Regions from separate parts of the Streptomyces bullii genome, predicted to be linked through region 1. Evidence: predicted binding sites of a transcription regulator. Region 1 holds the regulator's gene; the other holds the start of a gene.
The links. Region 1 encodes HspR, which represses chaperone genes until heat shock. Its sites were predicted from a motif close to TTGAGNNNNNNNNNCTCAA; they were not measured.
Positions count from the first base shown of each region.

Region 2: a site for HspR is predicted at 1,974-1,992, ahead of lon (endopeptidase La). Genes of this name have one in related genera too.

Region 1 covers NZ_JBHSNY010000003.1:519,631-529,600, forward strand. Annotated here, with positions in the region: gene grpE (nucleotide exchange factor GrpE) at 1-462, shown strand, start outside; gene dnaJ (molecular chaperone DnaJ) at 499-1,671, shown strand; gene ACFPZJ_RS10335 (heat shock protein transcriptional repressor HspR) at 1,676-2,131, shown strand; gene ACFPZJ_RS10340 (sugar ABC transporter substrate-binding protein) at 2,534-3,643, shown strand; gene ACFPZJ_RS10345 (PA14 domain-containing protein) at 3,752-5,113, opposite strand; gene ACFPZJ_RS10350 (helix-turn-helix transcriptional regulator) at 5,361-6,398, shown strand; gene ACFPZJ_RS10355 (helix-turn-helix transcriptional regulator) at 6,361-7,350, opposite strand; gene ACFPZJ_RS10360 (helix-turn-helix transcriptional regulator) at 7,369-8,313, opposite strand; gene ACFPZJ_RS10365 (hypothetical protein) at 8,680-9,015, shown strand; gene ACFPZJ_RS10370 (pyridoxamine 5'-phosphate oxidase family protein) at 9,195-9,608, opposite strand; gene clpB (ATP-dependent chaperone ClpB) at 9,729-9,970, shown strand, end outside.
Region 2 covers NZ_JBHSNY010000005.1:123,943-133,912, reverse strand. Annotated here, with positions in the region: gene ACFPZJ_RS15245 (rhomboid-like protein) at 335-1,159, shown strand; gene ACFPZJ_RS15240 (GNAT family N-acetyltransferase) at 1,135-1,764, opposite strand; gene lon (endopeptidase La) at 2,015-4,438, shown strand; gene ACFPZJ_RS15230 (MarR family winged helix-turn-helix transcriptional regulator) at 4,699-5,214, shown strand; gene ACFPZJ_RS15225 (hypothetical protein) at 5,593-6,378, opposite strand; gene ACFPZJ_RS15220 (sensor histidine kinase) at 6,747-9,551, shown strand; gene ACFPZJ_RS15215 (roadblock/LC7 domain-containing protein) at 9,548-9,970, shown strand, end outside.

The DNA.
Region 1 (9,970 bases):
AACTACCGCCGCCGGGTCGAGCGCGACCGGATCGCGGTCAAGGAGATCGCCGTGGCGAACCTCCTGACCGAGCTCCTGCCCGTGCTCGACGACATCGGCCGCGCGCGGGAGCACGGCGAACTGGTCGGCGGCTTCAAGTCCGTCGCCGAGTCGCTGGAGACCACCGTGGCGAAGATGGGCCTGCAGCAGTTCGGCAAGGAGGGCGAGCCCTTCGACCCGACGATCCACGAGGCCCTGATGCACTCCTACGCGCCGGACGTCACCGAGACGACGTGCGTGGCGATTCTGCAGCCCGGGTACCGGATCGGCGAGCGCACCATCCGCCCCGCGCGGGTGGCCGTGGCCGAACCGCAGCCCGGCGCGCAGACGGTCAAGTCGGCCGAGGACAAGGGCGGGCAGCAGACCGAGGCGCAGGCCGACGCCGCAGAGAACAAGGAGAACGGTGGCCCGGAGGAGGGCTGACGTCACAACCGACGCAGGAGAGGAGGGACGTCGAGGATGAGCACCAAGGACTTCATCGAGAAGGACTACTACAAGGTCCTCGGCGTCCCCAAGGACGCCACCGAGGCCGAGATCAAGAAGGCGTACCGGAAGCTCGCCCGCGAGTACCACCCGGACGCCAACAAGGGCAACGCGAAGGCGGAGGAACGTTTCAAGGAGATCTCCGAGGCGAACGACGTCCTCGGTGACCCCAAGAAGCGCAAGGAGTACGACGAGGCACGCGCGCTCTTCGGCAACGGCGGCTTCCGCCCGGGGCCCGGCGCGGGCGGCGGCTCCTTCAACTTCGACCTGAGCGACCTGTTCGGGGGACAGCAGCCCGGCGGAGCCGGCGGCTTCGGCGGCGGGCTCGGTGACGTCTTCGGGGGCCTTTTCAACCGCGGCGGCGCGGGCCCCACCCGCACCCAGCCGCGACGCGGCCAGGACATCGAGTCCGAGGTCACCTTGAGCTTCACCGAGGCGATCGAGGGCGCGACGGTCCCGCTGCGGATGTCGTCCCAGCAGCCCTGCAAGGCCTGCTCGGGCACCGGCGACAAGAACGGCACACCGCGCGTGTGCCCGACCTGCGTCGGCACCGGACAGGTCGCCCGGGGCTCCGGCGGGGGCTTCTCCCTCACCGACCCCTGCCCGGACTGCAAGGGGCGCGGCCTGATCGCGGAGAACCCCTGCGACGTGTGCAGCGGCAGCGGACGGGCCAAGTCCTCCCGGACCATGCAGGTCCGCATCCCGGCCGGCGTCTCCGACGGCCAGCGGATCCGGCTGCGCGGCAAGGGCGCACCGGGCGAGCGGGGCGGCCCGGCGGGTGACCTGTACGTGGTGGTCCACGTCAAGGAACACCCCGTCTTCGGCCGCAAGGGCGACAACCTCACCATCACGGTGCCCGTCACGTATCCCGAGGCGGCCCTCGGCGGTGAGGTCCGCGTCCCGACGCTGGGCGGCCCGCCCGTCACCCTGAAACTGCCGCCGGGCACGCCGAACGGCCGTACGATGCGGGCCCGGGGGAAGGGCGCGGTCCGCAAGGACGGCACCCGCGGCGACCTCCTGGTCACCGTCGAGGTGAGTGTCCCGAAGGACCTGACGGGGAAGGCTCGTGACGCGCTCGAGGCGTATCGCGAAGCCACCGTGGGCGAGGATCCGCGGGCGGAGCTGTTCCAGGCCGCGAAGGGAGCTTGATGAGATGGACGGCCGTCGACGCAACCCGTATGAACTGACCGAGGACACCCCGGTCTACGTCATCTCGGTGGCGGCCCAGCTCTCCGGTCTGCACCCGCAGACACTGCGCCAGTACGACCGTCTGGGGCTCGTGTCTCCGGACCGCACCGCCGGCCGTGGCCGCCGCTACTCGGCCCGTGACATCGAACTGCTCCGCCAGGTGCAGCAGTTGTCGCAGGACGAGGGCATCAACCTGGCCGGTATCAAGCGCATCATCGAACTGGAGAACCAAGTCGCCGCGCTCCAGGCCCGTGTGGCCGAACTGCAGGACGCCCTCGACGGGGCCGCGGCGGCGATGCGCCAGCGTGAGGCGGCGGTGCACGCGTCGTACCGCCGCGACCTGGTGCCGTACCAGGACGTCCAGCAGACCAGCGCGCTGGTGGTGTGGCGGCCGCCCAAGCGGAAGCAGCAGTCGGACTGACCCGCGCCGGTGTGCGCGCCATGTGCGGCGAAGGGGCCCGGAGAGCACTCCGGGCCCCTTCGCCGTGCCGGGCGCCGGAGGCGGACCACGAGCGTCTGGCTGGGATCGTTCGGTCGCCCGGTCGTATCGGAACGGCGGTGGCCGGTCGTCGTGGTCACGGTGCGTGAGGAGCCGGGTTGGCTGCGCGGATCTTCAACTGCCCCTGTTTCCGCGGGGTGGAGAGGCCGTAAAGAGCGTTTGGAGGTCGTTCCGCTACGCCTTCACCGACACTGCGGAGCGTGGTGTTGCCATCTCGTTAAGTGGTTCCGCTTGACGCCGGGGACCGCCGCCAAGTTGGCTTTTCAGTCACATGGGCCGCAATGCTGCACCCACGTCCCGAACGCACCCGAAGTGAGTCCCCGAATGCGTCGTCGTATCGCCATATCCGTGGCCGCCGCCACGTTGTCCGTCACGCTCGCCGGCTGCGGTGTGCTCAGCGCGACAGGGAGCAGCGGCGAGGCGAGTCCGACCAAGGGCAACGACATCACGGTGGGTCTGCTGCTCCCGGAGAAGGCCAACACCCGGTACGAGAACTTCGACTACCCCATCATCAAGAAGAAGGTCGAGTCCCTCACCCGCAACCAGGGCCGGGTGGAGTACGCCAACGCCGAGGCGGACGCCGACCGGCAGGCCCAGCAGTTGCAGAAGATGGTCGACGACCGGGTCGACGTGATCCTGCTGGACGCCGTCGACGCGCACGCCATCGCGTCCGGCGTGAAGAAGGCGAAGGACGCCGGCATCCCCGTCATCGCCTACGACCGGCTGGCCGAGGGCCCGATCGACGCGTACATCTCCTTCGACAACGAGCTGGTCGGCGAGGTCCAGGGCCGCACCCTGCTGGAGGCGATCGGTCCCGACGTCTCCGTCGCCGACAAGATCGTCATGATGAACGGCTCGCCCACCGACCCGAACGCCAAGCAGTTCAAGGCCGGTGCGCTCTCCGAGCTGAACGGCAAGGTGACGATCGCCAAGTCCTTCGACACCAAGGACTGGAAGCCGGAGAACGCCGAGGCCAACATGGCCCAGGCGATCGCGGCGATCGGCGCGGGCGACATCGCGGCCGTCTACTCCGCCAACGACGGCATGGCGGGCGGAATCATCAAGGCCCTCAAGGCCGCGGGCGTGACCAAGCTGCCGCCCATCACCGGCCAGGACGCCGAGCTGGAGGCCGTGCAGCGGATCCTGCTCGGCGAGCAGTTCATGAGCGTGTACAAGTCGTACCCGCAGGAGGCCGAGAACGCCGCGGAGATGGCCGTGGCGAAGGTCCAGGGCCGGGACATCCAGTTCGACGCGCTCGCCCGCGACAAGGTCGACAGCCCCACGCACAAGGAGATCCCCGCCCAGCTGGTGCCCGTCGTCGCCCTGACGAAGTCCAACATCAAGGACACGGTCGTCGCCGACGGCATCTACAAGGTGTCCGACATCTGCACCGCCAAGTACAGGGCGGCCTGCTCGGCGGCCGGACTGAAGTGACGCGGGACCGGCGGATCTCACGGATCCCACGGGCCTGACGGCCCGAAGGGGCGGACGAGGCAACGGGCTTGAGGGGCGTGGCCGGCAAGACCGGCCACGCCCCTCGCCTTACTCGGCTGAGGCCGGGCGGCGGGTCGCGGTGACCACGTCAGCGGCCGACTCGTTTCCGGCCGGGTCCGCGGAGGTCACGCGGTAGTAGTACGGCTGCCCGGGCTCACCGGTGGTGTCGCGGTAGGCCGTGGTGACGGTCGGCGTCGTGGCGATCAGGTCGCCGTACGACGCGGGCGACGTGGACCGGTACACGCGGTACTCGGGCGCGCCCACGGAGTTCCACGTCAGCGTGATGCCCTCCGCGTCCTCCTCGGTGACCGTCAGGTTCTGCGGGGCGAGCGGCGCGAGGGTGTCCCACTCGCCGCGGGTGTAGGAGTACGCCGAGACGTTGCCGGCCTTGTCGGTCGCCCGCACCCGGTACCAGTAGGTGACGTCGGGGTCGGCGGAGACGTCGTCGAACGCGGGCGTGGCCGGCTTGGCCAGGAGCGTGTACGGGCCGTCCTGGGACGGCGCGCGGTACACCTCGTAGCCGTCCGCTCCGTGGCTCGCGGTCCAGCGCACCTTGACGGCCTTGTTGCTCGGCTCCGTCCAGGCGATGTTCGGCCGCTCCGGCGGGAGTTCGTCGGCCGTGGTGACGGCGACGTCGGCGGAACCGGTCGACTCGTTGCCCGACTTGTCGATCGCCCGCACCTCGTAGAGGTAGGTGTTGCCCGCCTTCTCCAGCTGCTCGGTGTACGTCGTCGCGGTCGTCCGGGTCCGGGAGTCACGGGGGAACTCCTGCCACGGCAGCCGCTTGTAGACGCGGTAGCCCAGCAGGTCCATCTCCTTGTTCTTCGCCCACTTCACCGTGGCCTCGCCGGTGACCTTGTCGTACGTCACCGACACACCGGCCGGGGCCAGCGGCTTGACCTTGTCGATGCTCGACCCGTTGCGCGGGTAGTAGTCGAAGGCGACGTTCGCCGCGCCGGTCCAGTTGACGTAGTCGACGCGGAGGGTGTGCCTGCCGGGCGGGACCGTGACGTCGACCGTCTTCTTCTGCGTGGTCGCAACGTTTTTCCAGAGGTCGACCTCGCGGACGCCGTCCAGATAGACCCGGATGCCGTCCCGGGACGCGACCGCGAAGGAGAACGGGCCACCCGAACCGAAGTCGCGGGTCACGGTCCAGCGCACGCCGAAGTTGTCCTTCGGGAGCCCTGTGGCGGGGGCGCCCGTACCCCAGTCCTGGTCGATCCGCGAGTCGCAGTCCACCTTCTTCGGCGCGCCGGAGAGGGTGGTGTTCGCGTAGAACTGCCGCTTGAACACGGGGGAGGTGCAGCTCGTGGCGGCTGATGCGGGGGTGGCCGCGGCCACCAGGCCGCCCGCGGTCGCGAGCACGACGCCGGTGGTGAACGCGGCGGTCGTCCGTCTGGCTGGGTTCATGGCTCCTCGGTCCTGGATCGTCTCCGGCCCGTGGGAGGGCCGCTGACGTTCAAGACCTGTGGAGGTACTGGGTGGTTGTAAGGGTTTTTTGTGAAAGGTGAGGCGGACGCCGGGAGTATGCGTTTCTGTCGGGCGGCCTGAGTGCGGCGTCCGGCGGTCGTGGCGCGGGGAGCCGTGTTGCGGAGCAGGTCCGGTCCGCGCATAGTTGCGCTGCGGAAAGATGCGCAAACCGGGGGTGGGATGGGCGATGGCCGGGCACGGGACGGACGAGCATCCACATGGTGCTGACCGACTGTGCGAGGCCGGGGATCGGGTGTATTCCCGGGCCGTACGGCGGGGCCGCGTGCCGCGCCGGGACGCCGAGCCGGTGCCCTGCCTGCTGGAACTCGCCCTGCTGCATCCCGACCCCGACGACATGGACTGGCTGGTGCCGACCTCCCCGCAGGAGGTCATGACCCGGCTGCTGCGCGGGATGTACGACGAGGTCAGCGCGAGTCAGCGGCGGGTGGGCTCGGCGGTGCGGGCCGTCGAGTGGTACGCCGGTCTCGGCCGCCAGGTGCGCCCGGCCCCGTCGGCGACGGAGGGCTCGGCGATCCGGGTGCTGGACGGGCTGGCCCGGATCCAGGCCGCGATGGACGAGGCGACCGAGGCGTGCACCACCGAGGTGCTCACCGTGCAGCCCGGCGGCATCCGCCGCGAGGCGGAACTGTCCGAGGGCCTGCACCGGTCGCTGGCGCTGCGCGGCCGCGGGGTGCGGATGCGGGACCTGTACACCCATGTCGCCCGGCACGGCCAGGGCCTGCTCACCTATCTGGAGCTGATGGGCGACGCGGTGGAGGCCCGCACCCTCGACGAGGTCATCGACCGGCTGATCCTCTTCGACCGCACGGTGGCCTTCATCCCCGCCAACGCCGACCGCACGATGGCGCTGGAGCTGCGGCATCCGGCGCTGGTGGAGTACCTGGTCACGGTCTTCGAACGCCTGTGGCGGCTGGCGATCCCGCTGACCGCCCCGCTCCCGGACACCGGCATCGAGGGCATCTCGCACCGGGAGCAGTCGATCGCGGCGCTGCTGGCGGAGGGCCACCAGGACGCGGTGATCGCGGAGCGGCTCGGGATCAGTGTCCGTACCTGCCGGGCCCATATCGCCCGGCTCTCGGAGACCCTCGGCGCGGCCAGCCGCACGCAGTTGGGCGTCCGCATCGCCCAGGCCGGCCTGGACGGCCCGCCGCGCTCCGCCGCGTCCCTCAGCGTTCCCGATCAAGGATCCCGGACTGCCCGATGAGGTAGCCGAGTTGGGCCCGGTTCTGGCTTCCCAGCGTCGCGGCGAGCTTGGCGATGTGCACGCGGGCGGTGCGGACGTTCATGCCGAGGCGGTCGGCGATGACGGCGTCGGTGTGGCCCTCCACCAACAGGCGGGCGATGGCGCGCTGGCGGGCGGTGACGCCGTCGTGGGAGGGCCGGGGGGCGGCCTCGGGGTAGACGGGGGTGGCCAGGCGCCAGAGGCGGTCGAAGGCGGTGGCCAGGTATCCGACGATGGCCGGGTGGCGGATCTCCAGCGCGAGGTCGCCGTCGTCGTCGGCGGGGATGAACGCCACGGCCCGGTCCACGAGGATCAGCCGGTCGGTGACCTCGTCCAGCGCACGTGCCTCGATGTCGCCGCGCAGCCGTTCGTGGTGCGCCGTGATGGTGGGGAAGTGGCGCTGGGTGTGCTGGTAGAGGGTGCGGATGCGTCCGCCGCGGTCCAGCAGCGCCTGGTCGCGTCGGGTGGCGACGGCATAGGCCGCCTCGATCTGTGCACCGCTGTGCCTGGTGCGGGGCTGCACGGTGAGGAGTTCCCGGGACGCCTCGGCCATGGTCTCGGTGATGGCCTGGTTGATCCGCTGCTTGCCGTCCAGGAGCCGGAGGGTCGGCGTGGCCGCCGCGGCCGTGCGGTGCCCCTCGACCGCCATGAGCCGCTCGAACGTCTCGGCCAGCCGCTCCTCGCGGCGCCGTTCGCGCGCGATCAGCTCCTCGGATGTCCGCAGCAGCCGGTGGAGGGCGACGGCCGGCGCCACCGGTTCGAGCCGGTAGAGGTCGTCGACGGCCGGGTGCAGCAGACCGAAGTCCAGCAGGCACGGGGTGGTGAGGGCCGCCTCGGCGGGTACGTGCCCTTCGCGCAGGGCCCGCTCGTACAGCTCCGTCCCCGCGGGGCACAGCTCTTCCGCGCCGTGCTCCGGGTGTGGCGCCGACGTCACTCGGTGACTCCCTCCTGCTCAGTGATCCTGTTCGAGGATCCCCGACTGTGCGATGAGATATCCGAGTTGGGCCCGGCTGCCGCTGCCCAGGGCCGACGCCAGCTTGGCGATGTGGGCGCGGCAGGTGCGTACGTTCATGCCGAGGCGGCGGGCGATGGCCTCGTCGACGTGGCCCTCGACGAGGAGCTTGGCGATGGAGTGCTGGATCTCCGTGATGCCGCCGGAGGCCGCTTCGTACGGGGTGCCGGTGTTCAGCGGCACCGCGCGGTCCCACAGGTACTCGAAGAACTTGATGAGATAGCGGACCAGGCCGGGGTGGCGCAGCTCCAGGGCGACCTGCTGGTCGTCGCGGGCGGGGATGAAGGCGACGGCCTCGTCGCAGATGATCAGTCGCTCCACCAGCTCGTCTATGGTGCGGTACTCCGCCTTGCCGTCGGACAGCCGGGCGGCGTAGGCCAGTTGCTCCGGGTTGTAGCGGGCGGTGTGCTGGTAGACGGTGCGGATGCGCACACCGCGTTCGATGAGCGGCTTGTCGCGCTCCAGCCCTCGCAGCAGGCTGCGTTCGGACATGCGGTCGCTCGGCTGGAGGGTGAGGACCTCGGTCCGGCACTGGGCGGTGGCCATGTTGAGTGCGGCGTTGATGCGTTCGCCGCCTTCCAGCACGGTGATGGAGTCGCTGGTCGTCGCGATCTGGGTACCCAGGGCCATGAAGGGCTGGAAGGTCTCCGCCAGGTCGATGGCCAGGCGCCGGCGCTCGGCGATCTCGTGTTCCAGGGGGTTGAGTTGCCGGGACAGGGCGACGACCGGGGGCACGGGGCGCAGCCAGTCGGGATCGTCCGGGTCGGGGTGCAGAAGGGCGAACTCGATCAGGCAGGGTGCCGGCTCCACTTCCGCGCGGGGGATGCGTCCCGTGCGCAGAGCGGCGGCGTACAGACGGCTGCCCTCCTCGCACCACTCGGTCATCGCATGGGGATGTGTCGCTTTCGTTTGATTCGTTGCCAAATCTCCACCCCCCAGGGTCCTGAACATGCAGGAACATGATGCATCGATTGTGTGGCCATGACGTGCCCGAATGAGCCATCGTCGTACCCGACGGGGGAAAAGGGGACCTTCAAGTGAGGACGAAGCCGACTATGCGTAACAGAATGCTTCGCTCGGTGCTTGTCGCCGCCTTCTCCGCCGTTGTGGCCCTCGGCGCGCTGAGTGGCTTCTCCGATGCGAAGGATGATGTTCGGGCGAACACCAGCTGGCCGTCGGTGGCTCAGACCACCTACGGCGTCAACAACACCAGCTGGCCGAGCTCCGGGGCTGCTGGATCCGGGAGCTGACGTGACCACTCCACCCGACGACCGCTCCTTCCGTCGTGAGATGGCCACGGCATACCGGTCCGGCTGGCACTTCATCGACCTGGTCACCGCCATCCCCCACAGCGGTGACTCGCTGATGGTGACCGTGTTCGGTGAGCCGGTCGTCGTCACGCGCGACGAGGACGGAGACGTGCGGGCGTACCGGTGTCTGCGGCGGCCTCGGGGGGCGCCACAGCCTGTGCGGTGTGCCATCCGGTACGGAATGATCTTTGTGAACCTGGACCAGCGAGACCATCAGCAGGTGGAGTCCCGCTCCCCTGTGCCTCGGACCATCTCGGCCACCCCCCGCAGTGCCTGACGCGATTCCCCCGTCGTAACAGATCGCTCAGGTGCTTCCCCCCGCAGCGGCGTCACCGTGACCTGAACACGGTGACGCCGCTGCAGTTTTCCGGGACATTTCGCGACATACGCGCTGTCGCGCCGGGCTTTGCCGTGGCCGGAAATAATCGATCTTCGGTACGGAATTCCGCGGCGCTCTCATCCCCGGCCCATCGCGCGCGTCAGCCGGATCTCGATGACCACGCGGTCCGGGTTCGGCGACGGCCGTCGCCCGTAGCGCTCCGCGTACCGCCGTTCCGCCTCCGCCACCGGCTCGGGCTCGGACCGGACGAAGGCCCGGCCCTCCAGGGTCGCCCACCGCCGGCCGTCCACCTGGCACACGGCCACCGGCATGCCCTCCGGCCCGGCGGCGAGCACATGGCCCACCTTCGCGCTCGCCTTGTGCGCGATGACTCGGGCCAGCCGCGCCCCGGGGTCGTACGTCACCCCGACGGGCACGACGTGCGGCGTGCCGTCCGGGCGCAGGGTCGTCAGCGTGCACAGGTGCCGCTCCTGCCAGAAGGTGAGGTACGGCGCGTCGGGTGCGCCGGGGTCCTGGGGGTACGTGGCCATGGGTCCGGAACTTAGTCGCCGTACACCTCCCACACCGACCTTGAGTGGAATAGACTCAACTTTGTGGACGTTGCTCTAGTCAGTGCGGACGACGGCTGACGCAAGGAGGAGACAGGGAACGTGGACGCCGAGCTGACCAACCGGAGCCGGGACGCGATCAACGCGGCCAGCAACCGTGCCGTGACCGAGGGGCACCCGGACCTCACCCCCGCCCACCTGCTCCTCGCTCTGCTCCAGGGGCAGGACAACGAGAACATCACCGACCTGCTCGTCGCGGTCGAGGCCGACCTGGCCGCCGTACGCTCCGGTGCGGAGAAGATCCTGGCCGGGCTGCCGAGCGTGACCGGGTCCACCGTCGCGCC
Region 2 (9,970 bases), on a different contig from region 1:
GGCGGAACGGAAGGAGCGCCTCACCGTGGAACGGACCGTGCCGGCCGACGAGCCGACCACACCCGCGCCCGAGGGAGCGCCCCTTCCGCACCCCGCCGGGCTGCTCGACGGGGTGCCGGGGCAGGGGAGGCCGCGGGAACGACGGGCGGCGTCTTCGGACGCGGCCCCGTTGGACGCCGGGGTGGACCGCCGGGCTGCGGTTTCGTCGGTGGACGGGGTGGATTCCGGGGCCGCGGCTCCGTTGGCTGCCGGCTCGCACTCCCTGCCCACAGGTCCGTTGGTCGCCGAGACGGATTCGCCGGCCGGGGGTTCGGTGGTGGCCGGGTGCGACTCCCTGGCTGGGGGTTCGGTGGTGGCCGGGTGCGGCTCCCCGGCCGCAGGCTTGTTGGTGGCCGGTTCCGGCCTCCCGGCCACAGGTCCGTCGGACGCCGGGCCTGGGCACCTCGCCGCGGAGGGGGTGGCCCCCGGGCGGGCCCGTTTCCGTCGCCTCCCTCGCCTGCCGCGTCTGTGGCGGCTCCTGCCCACTCCCGTCGGTACGCCGTTCACCTTCGCCTATGCCGCCGTCCTCGCGATGACCTCGCTGGTCGCCGCGTGGGGCGATCCGGCCCTCGTCCACACGCTCCAGCAGGGTTCCAGCACCGACGTGGCGCACCTCGTACGGACGCCCACGCTGGTGATGCTGACCAGCGCCCTGTGGATCGCGGGCGGGATCCTGTCGCCGTACGCGATCGGCTTCCTGCTCGTGCTGACCGCGCTGGAGCGGCGGATCGGCCGGCTGCGTACGGCCGGTGTCTTCCTGCTGGGGCATGTTCTGGCCACCCTCGCCACCGAGGTCCCCGTCGGGATCGCGGTACTGGTCGGCCACCTCCCCGAAAGCTCCCTGCACCGGCTGGACTTCGGGATCAGCTTCGGCGTCGCCGCGGGCACCGGCGCCCTGGCCGGTCTCCTCACCCCGTGGCTGGGCATGCCGCTCCTGGCCCTCTTCGCCGGGATGCTGGTCGAGGACCTGGTCGAGTTCACGGACCCGATGACCAACTGGGGCCACCTGATCGCCCTGGCGATCGGCGTGGCGACCTGGCCGCTGCTGCGGCGCCGGTACGGCCGGCGACGGGGGGAGCGGCGCCGGCGGCCGGCTCACGGAACCGTCCGCAGGCTCTGAGAGGACCCTTTCGTTCCCACGAATGTCGCGCTGGTGAGCGGCGCCACGACCCGCCACCCCAGCGTCTCGTACAAGGCCCGGCCCGCCTCCGTGCCCGCCAACACGCCCGTCTCGGCGCCCTGTTCGGCCGCCGCCCGCTGAAGTGTCCGCATGACCAGGCTGCCGAGCCCGCGACGGCGGTGCGCCGGGGAGGTCTCGATCTGGTCGGCGACCGCTGTCGTGCCGGTCGGGGCGATCTGGCCCCGCGCGGCCCACGAACCGTCGGGCGCGGCGATCATCGCGCGGACGACGCCGCCCCGCGACCAGGTGCGCAGCCGGTAGCCGGGGGGTGGAGGGGGAGGGGGTCCGTCCGTTGTCGTCAGCGGCACGGTCATCAGATGGCCGGGCTCCGGGTCGATCCACCAGCACGCGTCGAGCCACCCGCCGACCACCGCCGGGTCCTCGAACACCTTCAGCCACACCCCGGCGCCGGTCACCGCGCCCGCGACCTTCCGTACGGCCGTCTCGTCGACCTCGTTCTCGTCGTCGCCGACCGGGCCGAACACGTGCCGGGTGACATGGCCCTCGGTGCCGACGTCGATCGTGCAGCCCCACGGCTCGATCACCGGCGGAGCCGCTCCGCGCGAGACGACCCACCCCTCCACCCAGGCCCCTCACGATCCTGTCCACGTCCACTCCCTGTAATAGGCTCACTGTATTGCTGGTCATTACCTCTCCTTGCCCGGCGCGACGATATGGGAGGCAACGTCCCTCTCGGCACCTCTGATCGCTCACGGCGAACGAACGCGGGGGAACAATCGAAGGCTCAGAGGCATTGAGTCGGCATAACTCAACTTGACTGCCGAAGGGGAGATCATGGCTACTGAGTCCTCGGCCACCACACCGCTCACCCTGCCCGTGCTGCCGCTCGACGACGAGGTCGTGCTGCCCGGAATGGTGGTCCCGCTGGACCTGAGCGACTCCGAGGTGCGCGCGGCGGTGGAGGCAGCGCAGGCCGCCGCCAGGTCGGAGCCGGGGAAGCCCAGGGTGCTGCTCGTGCCGCGCGTCGACGGCACGTACGCCGGCACCGGTGTCCTCGGCACGGTCGAGCAGGTCGGCAGGCTCGCCGACGGTGACCCGGGCGCCCTGATCCGCGGCCGGGGCCGGGTGAAGATCGGCGCCGGGACGACCGGGCCGGGTGCGGCGCTGTGGGTCGAGGGCACGACGGTCGACGAGCGTGTGCCGGACCCGCTGCCGGGACACGTCACCGAGCTGGTCAAGGAGTACAAGGCCCTGGCCACCGCCTGGCTGCGCAAGCGCGGCGCCTGGCAGGTCGTCGACCGGGTCCAGGCCATCGACGACGTCTCCGCGCTCGCCGACAACTCCGGCTACTCGCCCTTCCTGACCACCGATCAGAAGGTACAGCTGCTGGAGACCGCCGACCCGGTCGCCCGCCTGAAGCTCGCCACCCAGCAACTGCGCGAGCACCTCGCCGAGCAGGACGTCGCCGAGTCCATCGCCAAGGACGTCCAGGAGGGCGTCGACAAGCAGCAGCGCGAGTTCCTGCTGCGGCGTCAGCTGGAGGCGGTCCGCAAGGAGCTGCGCGAGCTCAACGGCGAGAAGGAGGGCGAGGAGTCCGACGACTACCGCGCCCGCGTCGAGGCCGCCGACCTGCCCGAGAAGGTCCGTGAGGCCGCGCTGAAGGAGGTCGACAAGCTGGAACGCGCCTCCGACCAGTCGCCCGAGGGCTCGTGGATCCGCACCTGGCTCGACACGGTCCTGGAGATGCCGTGGAACGAGCGGACGCAGGACGCGTACGACATCCAGGGCGCCAAGGCGGTGCTGGACGCCGAGCACGCCGGCCTGGAGGACGTGAAGGAGCGGATCACCGAGTACCTCGCGGTGCGCAAGCGGCGTACCGACCGGGGTCTGGGCGTGATCGGCGGCCGGCGCGGCGGTGCCGTGCTCGCCCTAGTGGGCCCGCCCGGCGTCGGCAAGACCTCGCTCGGCGAGTCCGTCGCCCACGCGATGGGGCGCAAGTTCGTCCGCGTCGCGCTCGGCGGTGTCCGGGACGAGGCGGAGATCCGCGGGCACCGGCGTACGTACGTCGGCGCGCTGCCCGGCCGGATCGTGCGCGCCGTCAAGGAGGCCGGGTCGATGAACCCGGTCGTGCTGCTCGACGAGATCGACAAGGTGGGCTCCGACTTCCGGGGCGACCCGGCCGCGGCCCTCCTCGAAGTGCTGGACCCGGCGCAGAACCACACTTTCCGGGACCACTACCTGGAGGTCGAGCTCGACCTGTCCGACGTGGTGTTCCTCGCCACCGCCAACGTCCTGGAGGCCATCCCTGAGGCGCTGGCCGACCGTATGGAGATCGTCCGGCTGGACGGCTACACCGAGGACGAGAAGATCGTCATCGCCCGCGACCACCTGCTGCCGCGCCAGCTGGAGCGGGCCGGGCTGGACGAGGACGAGGTCGTCATCGACGAGGGCGCGCTGCGCAAGCTCGCCGGCGAGTACACGCGCGAGGCGGGCGTGCGGAACCTGGAGCGGTCCATCGCGCGGCTGCTGCGCAAGGTCGCGGCCCAGCACGAACTGGGCGAGCGGGAGCTGCCGTTCACCGTCCGTGAAGGCGACCTGCGCGGCCTGATCGGCCGGCCGCACCACGTGCCCGAGTCCGCCCAGGACCCGGCCGAGCGGCGGACGTCGGTGCCGGGCGTGGCCACCGGCCTGGCGGTGACGGGGGCGGGCGGTGACGTGCTGTACGTCGAGGCGTCGCTGGCCGACCCGGAGACGGGCGCGGCGGGCCTGACCCTGACGGGCCAGCTGGGCGACGTGATGAAGGAGTCGGCGCAGATCGCGCTCAGCTTCCTGCGGTCGCACGGCGCCGAGCTCGAACTGCCGGTGGGCGATCTGAAGGACCGGGGCGTGCACATCCACTTCCCGGCGGGCGCGGTCCCCAAGGACGGCCCGAGCGCCGGCATCACGATGACGACGGCCCTGGCGTCGCTGCTGTCGGGCCGCCTGGTCCGCACGGACGTGGCCATGACCGGCGAAATCTCCCTGACCGGCCGGGTCCTGCCCATCGGCGGCGTCAAGCAGAAGCTGCTCGCCGCGCACCGGGCGGGCGTCACCACCGTGATCATCCCCAAGCGCAACGAGCCGGACCTGGACGACGTCCCGGCCGAGGTGCTGGACAAGCTCGACGTCCACACCGTCACCGACGTCCGCCAGGTCCTGGAGCTGGCGCTGGCACCGGCCACGAACGGCGCGGCGCCGGAGGTTCCGGTGGCGGCGTGACGGACGCCACCGGATGAGGAAGGCCCGGGCCCCGCGAGGGAGACCCGGGCCTTCACACGGGTGGACGTCGTCCCGGGCGCGAGCGGACATGCCCTTGATCACTGCTGCCCCGGCAAGGAAGCTACGCACGTAGAACGCGGGCCGGGAAGAGGGCCGCGAGCTGCCGTTGGTCTACGCCTGCGAAATACTGGCGGAGCTGCGACGGTGGCGGCGACGGGCGGAACGTTTCCGGACCGGGAACACTCGAGGCAGGGGCTGACGTGCACGAAGACGGAAACGGCGACGCAGGAGTCGAATCCGGTGTCGAATCCCGCGTCGGATCCGACGTGTCCGGAAGCGGCGTCGACCAGCCCGGCTTCCTGGCGCTCGAGCGGGAGTTGACGGTGCTCCTGCGGCGCGCCCGCGCCAACCAGGGGGAGATGGCCCGCGAGGTCCACCCGGACCTGGAGTCGTCCGCGTACGGACTCCTCGTACGGCTGGACGAGGGCGGCCCGCAGCGGGCCACCGAGCTCGCCGCCTACATCGGCGTCGGCAAGGCCACCATGTCTCGCCAACTGCGCGCTCTGGAGCAGCTCGGCCTGGTCGCCCGCGAGCCGGACCCCGCCGACGGCCGCGCCTGGCTGATCGCCCTCACCCAGGAGGGCCAGGACCGGGTGCGCCGTGTCCGCGAGGCCCGCCGCGCCCGCTACGCCCGCCGCCTCGCCGACTGGGACCCCGGCGAGGTCACCGAGCTGGCGCGGCTGCTGCACGAGCTCAACCGGGGGATGGAGAAGTAGCCGCCGACACGGTCCTGAACCCGCCCGTCCGCGCACGCACCGTCCAAGAACCCGCACGTCCAGGCCCTCACTCCGTCCGGGCTCGCGGTGTCCGTGCATGGCTCCTCGGGACGCTGTTCCGTCGAGACGCTGCTTCGTCCGGGCCCCGTCCGCCCGGGCCCCGCACCCTCCAGACCCGGCTTCCCGCAGGCCCCCACGTCCGGGCCTCTCTCCGCCCTGGACTCCGCACCTCCGCCGTACGCCGTCCGGTTTCTTTCCGGGTCCGCACGTCCGGCCCCACACCCTCCAGGCCCGTTCCCCCAGGTCCGTTCGCTCCAGGTCCCGCACGTTCGGGCCCGGCTCCGTCCTGGCCTCGTTCGGCCCGGCCGACGTCCAGCCCTACGGCTCCACGTACACCACCGTCGCGTCGTCGTGCCGCTTGCTCCGGCCCAGGAACACCCGTTCCGTGTCCGCCCGCTCCAACGCCCGTACGCGTTCCACCAGGGCCCGTGGGCCCTCCTTGCGCAGGAGGGTGACGCAGTCGGCCCAGTCGCCCTCGCGGAAGGTCTCCACCCAGCGTGTGGCCCCGTCCGTCAGGGCGGCCAGCGCACGGACGTCCCCGCGGGGCAGCACGCCCGTCACCGCCCGGCGGGCCACCGACGCGTCCGCGGCCGCCGTGAAGAAGCCGCCCTCCTTGTTGCGGACCGTGGCGTCCACCAGCGCGTCGCTGGCCAGGGCCGACCGGGGCAGGCGGGCCAGGCGGTCGTCCAGGACGGCGGTGACCGCTCCGCCGGGTGACTCGATCAGCAGGGCCGAGTCCGACAGGATTAGGTACTCGACCAGCTCCGCGGACCAGCGGGCCAGGACCACGGTCGCCTGGGGTGTCCGGGGGTGAGAAAGGTCACAGGTTGCGGCGTGCGCGCCGGCGGTGCGAGCGAGGGCGCGGGACAGGGCCTCGGCCAGGGGAACATCCGGGAGCGAAAGGGTCAGTTCGGTCAGCGCGCCACCGAGGCGCGCGGTGAACCAGGGGACCGAATGCAGACAACCGGTCTCGCCCCGCGGCGGCGTCACCCCGTCGAGCGCGACGAGCGAACCACCCTGTCCGGAGGCGGGTACTCCGACACTCGCGAAGTCCTCGTTGGGCCGACCCGGGGTGCCGGGCTCCGAAACTAGCTCAGTTCGCATCCAGCCAGTCTGCACGAGCCCTTCACAAGGTCCGCAAAAGGCTGGCATCGGTTGCCGAACCGGCGCACCCTCGCAGGTCAGGCGCCTGGTTTGGGAGGGAATGGCTGACTCCGGGAAGGCGTAGTGGCGAATACTGCCACCGGCCGCCGCCGACGTCCAACCGGCTTGCCGCGCAAGGTCGCTGCACGAGCCAGAGGAACTTGCCCCCCAACTCCCCTCCGATGTTCACTCCTTCGGGTGGCGGGTCAGGTGATGCGCGTTCACTGCCCACCGGCACTGGGAGGGTCGGGAACAGTACCTGGAGTGCACGCCAGTTGACAGAGCGTCACCCGGGCCCATGGGTACACGAGTCAGGAATGCGAGCACCGGTGCAGAAGACGCGGCCTCGTCGCACAGGCAAGCAGGCGGCCCCCGCGGAGGGCGCCGAGCAGACGACCCCCACCGGCAAGGGCCGCTCGACCCACGTGCGCAGCCGGCTGATCGTCGCCGTGGCCGTGGTGGCCGCCGCGATCGCGGGCGCCGGCACGCCCTCCGTCCTCGACGCCTCCGGGCAAGTCAGCGACACCCAGGACCTGGTGACGCTGGCCGAGCAGACCCAGGACGCCCTCATCCTGGCCCACTCCCTCGCCGACGAGCGGGACGAGGTCACCTCCTACATCGCGGCCGGCCGCCCCAAGTCCAAGGCGCCCTCCGAGCAGCACAGCGCCCGCGTCGACCGGCAGGTCGAGGAACTGCGCGCCGACTCCGACACCCCCGCCTCGCTGCGCGCCGACCTCGACGACATCGCCACCGTGCGCAGGGCGGCGCTCACCGGCAAGAGCGGCGCGCTGGAGGCCCACCAGGCCTACTCCGCCGCCATCACCGAACTGCACCGCCTCGCCGAGCGGCTGGCCCAGCAGCAGCCGCCGCGCGCGGGCTCCGGCGCGTACGCCCTGGCCGAACTGGACTCCGCCGTCCAGCAGGCCGCCGCCGCCCGCGGCCTGCTGCTCGCGGCCCTGAGCGTGCCGCGCAGCACCCAGACCGTCATCGACCCGGTCACCGGCCTGCCGACCACCACATCCACCTCCTCGGACGCCGACACCAGGACGCGCGACGCCCTGACCGCCGCCGCCCAGCAGGCCCGGCTGCGCTCCGACGCCGCCCTCGCCGACTTCCGCGACACCGCGCCCAAGTCCGCCCGCTCCTCGTACGACTCCACGGTCACCGGCCCCGAGGTCAACTCGGCCGAAAAGTACCTGGCCTCGCTCACCGACCAGCCGGCCCTCTCCGGCAGCGAACTCGGCACCAACGCCAAGAAGCTGCAAGCCGCCCTGTCCGCACGCGTCGACCTGATGCGCGGCGTGGAGTCCGCGCTGTTCGAGCAGCGCACCAAGGACCTCGAGGCGCTGCGCGACGACGACGTCACCGCCCTGGAGATCCGCATCGCGATCCTGGGCGCCCTGATGCTGCTCGCCGTCGGCATCGCCACCGCGATGGCCCGCACCCTCACCCGCCCGCTCGCCGTGCTGCGCCGCGGCTCGGCCCGCCTCGCCGAGGCCGAGAACCCGGCCGCCGAGGAGCCCGTCGCCTTCACCGGCCGCAACGACGAGTTCGCCCAGGTCGTCCGCTCCGTCAACGCCCTGCACGCGCACGCCGTCGCCCTCGCCGAGCGGGTCACCACCCTGGAGGCCGACCGCAAGCATCTCGTCGGCCAGCGCCAGAAGATGGCCGACGCCCGCGAGGAGCTGCGCGGCGAACTCGCCGAGGTCACCGCCCAGATGGAGCGGCTGCGCACGGCCATCGGCGGCACCTTCGTCAACCTGGCCCTGCGCACCCTCGGCCTGGTGGAGCGGCAGTTGACCGTCATCGAGGGCCTGGAGGAGCGCGAGCACGACCCGGACCGCCTCGCCACCCTCTTCAAGCTCGACCACTTCGCCACGGTCATGCGCCGGCACAGCGAGAACCTCCTCGTCCTCGCCGGTACCGAGCACGTCCAGCACGCCGCCGGGCCGGTTCCGCTCGTGGACGTCGTACGGGCCGCCGTCAGCGAGATCGAGCGCTACGAGCGGGTCCGCATCGCCGCGCTGCCGCCGCACGCGCACATCGCCGGGTTCGCCGCGGACGACCTCTCCCACCTGCTGGCCGAACTGATGGAGAACGCCACCTCGTTCTCCCCGCCCGACCTGCCCGTCGAGGTCTCCGGCTGGCTGCTGGAGAACGGCGAGGTCATGCTCTCGGTGCAGGACGAGGGCATCGGCATGGCCGAGGACCGCCTGGAGCGGCTCAACGCCCGCCTCGCCGACTTCGACCCCGAGTCCCCCTACGACCAGGAGGGGGAGGACGGTCTCGGTCTCGGCCTGTACGTGGTGGCCCGGCTCGCCCACCGGCACGGCGTGCGCGTACAGCTGCGCCAGCAGAAGCAGGGCGGTGTCGCGGCCGTCGTCGTGCTGCCCAAGTCCCTGCTCGCGTCCGCCCCGGCCGCCGCGGTCCCGTCCGCCGGCTCCGGCCCCGTCTCGGGCACCGCCCACGGCTTCTCCCTGCCGGGTGCCGACGCCGAGGCCAACTCCAACGTGCTGCGCAGCCGTTCGAAGAACGGGGACCCGCTGGTGGAGCTGGCGGAGAAGGCCGTACGGCGATCGGAGGCCGCCGCGGAGACGGAAGCCGCGAGGGAGCCGCAAGCCGCCGGGCAGCCGGAGGCCCCCGCCGAGACCACGATGGAGCTCCTGCTCCCGGCGCAGCAGCAGGACGAACCGGCCGCGCCGGGGGCCGAACCCGCGTCCGCCGACGGCGAGGAGGCCCCGCAAGGGCCACCCGCACCCGACGACCACAGCCGCACGGGCTTCGGCGGTGCGAGCCACTCCGCCGAAGCCGAAGCCGAAGCCCGCGCCGAAGCCGAAGCAGATGCGGAACACGGGAGCGCACCCGACGAGGAGGAACGCGTCACCGACAAGGGCCTCCCCAAGCGCACCCCGAAGATCACCGCCCCGGCCCAGGCTCCGCGCCAGCGGACCGCGTCCGTGGACGCCGACGCCCTGCGCCGCCGCCTGGGAGGCTTCCGCCGGGGGGCGGAAGCCGGCTACCGAGACGTGGAGGCGGAGATAGCCGAGCGGACCGGTCAGACCAGGTCACCCTACGCAGGAACCGCAGAATCCGAAGAAGTCACGGGGGGCACTGTCGAGGAGGCAAGCAGTTGACCGCGCCCAGTACCTTCGGACTGAGCAGTGAGGCCCGCAATCTCCACTGGCTGCTGACCAACCTCGTCGAGGAGGTGCCCGGCATCCTCTCGGTGGCGGTGGTCTCCTCGGACGGCCTGCTGCTGCTCTCTTCCGACCCCGGCCGAAACGAAGCGGCCCGCGTCTCCCGCGGCACGCGGCAGACGGGCCCGCGCGGCTCCGCCGCGGACCTGGCCACCATCGTCTCCGGCATCGGCAGCCTCACCGTCGGCGCCGCCAAGCTCATGCAGTACGGCGGGGTCAAGCACACGATGGTCGCGATGGACGAGGGCAGCCTGTTCGTGATGTCGATCAGCGACGGCTCGCTGCTCGGCGTCCACGGCTCCGCGGACTGCGACATGAGCGTGGTGGCGTACCACATGGCCCTGTTCGTCGGCCGC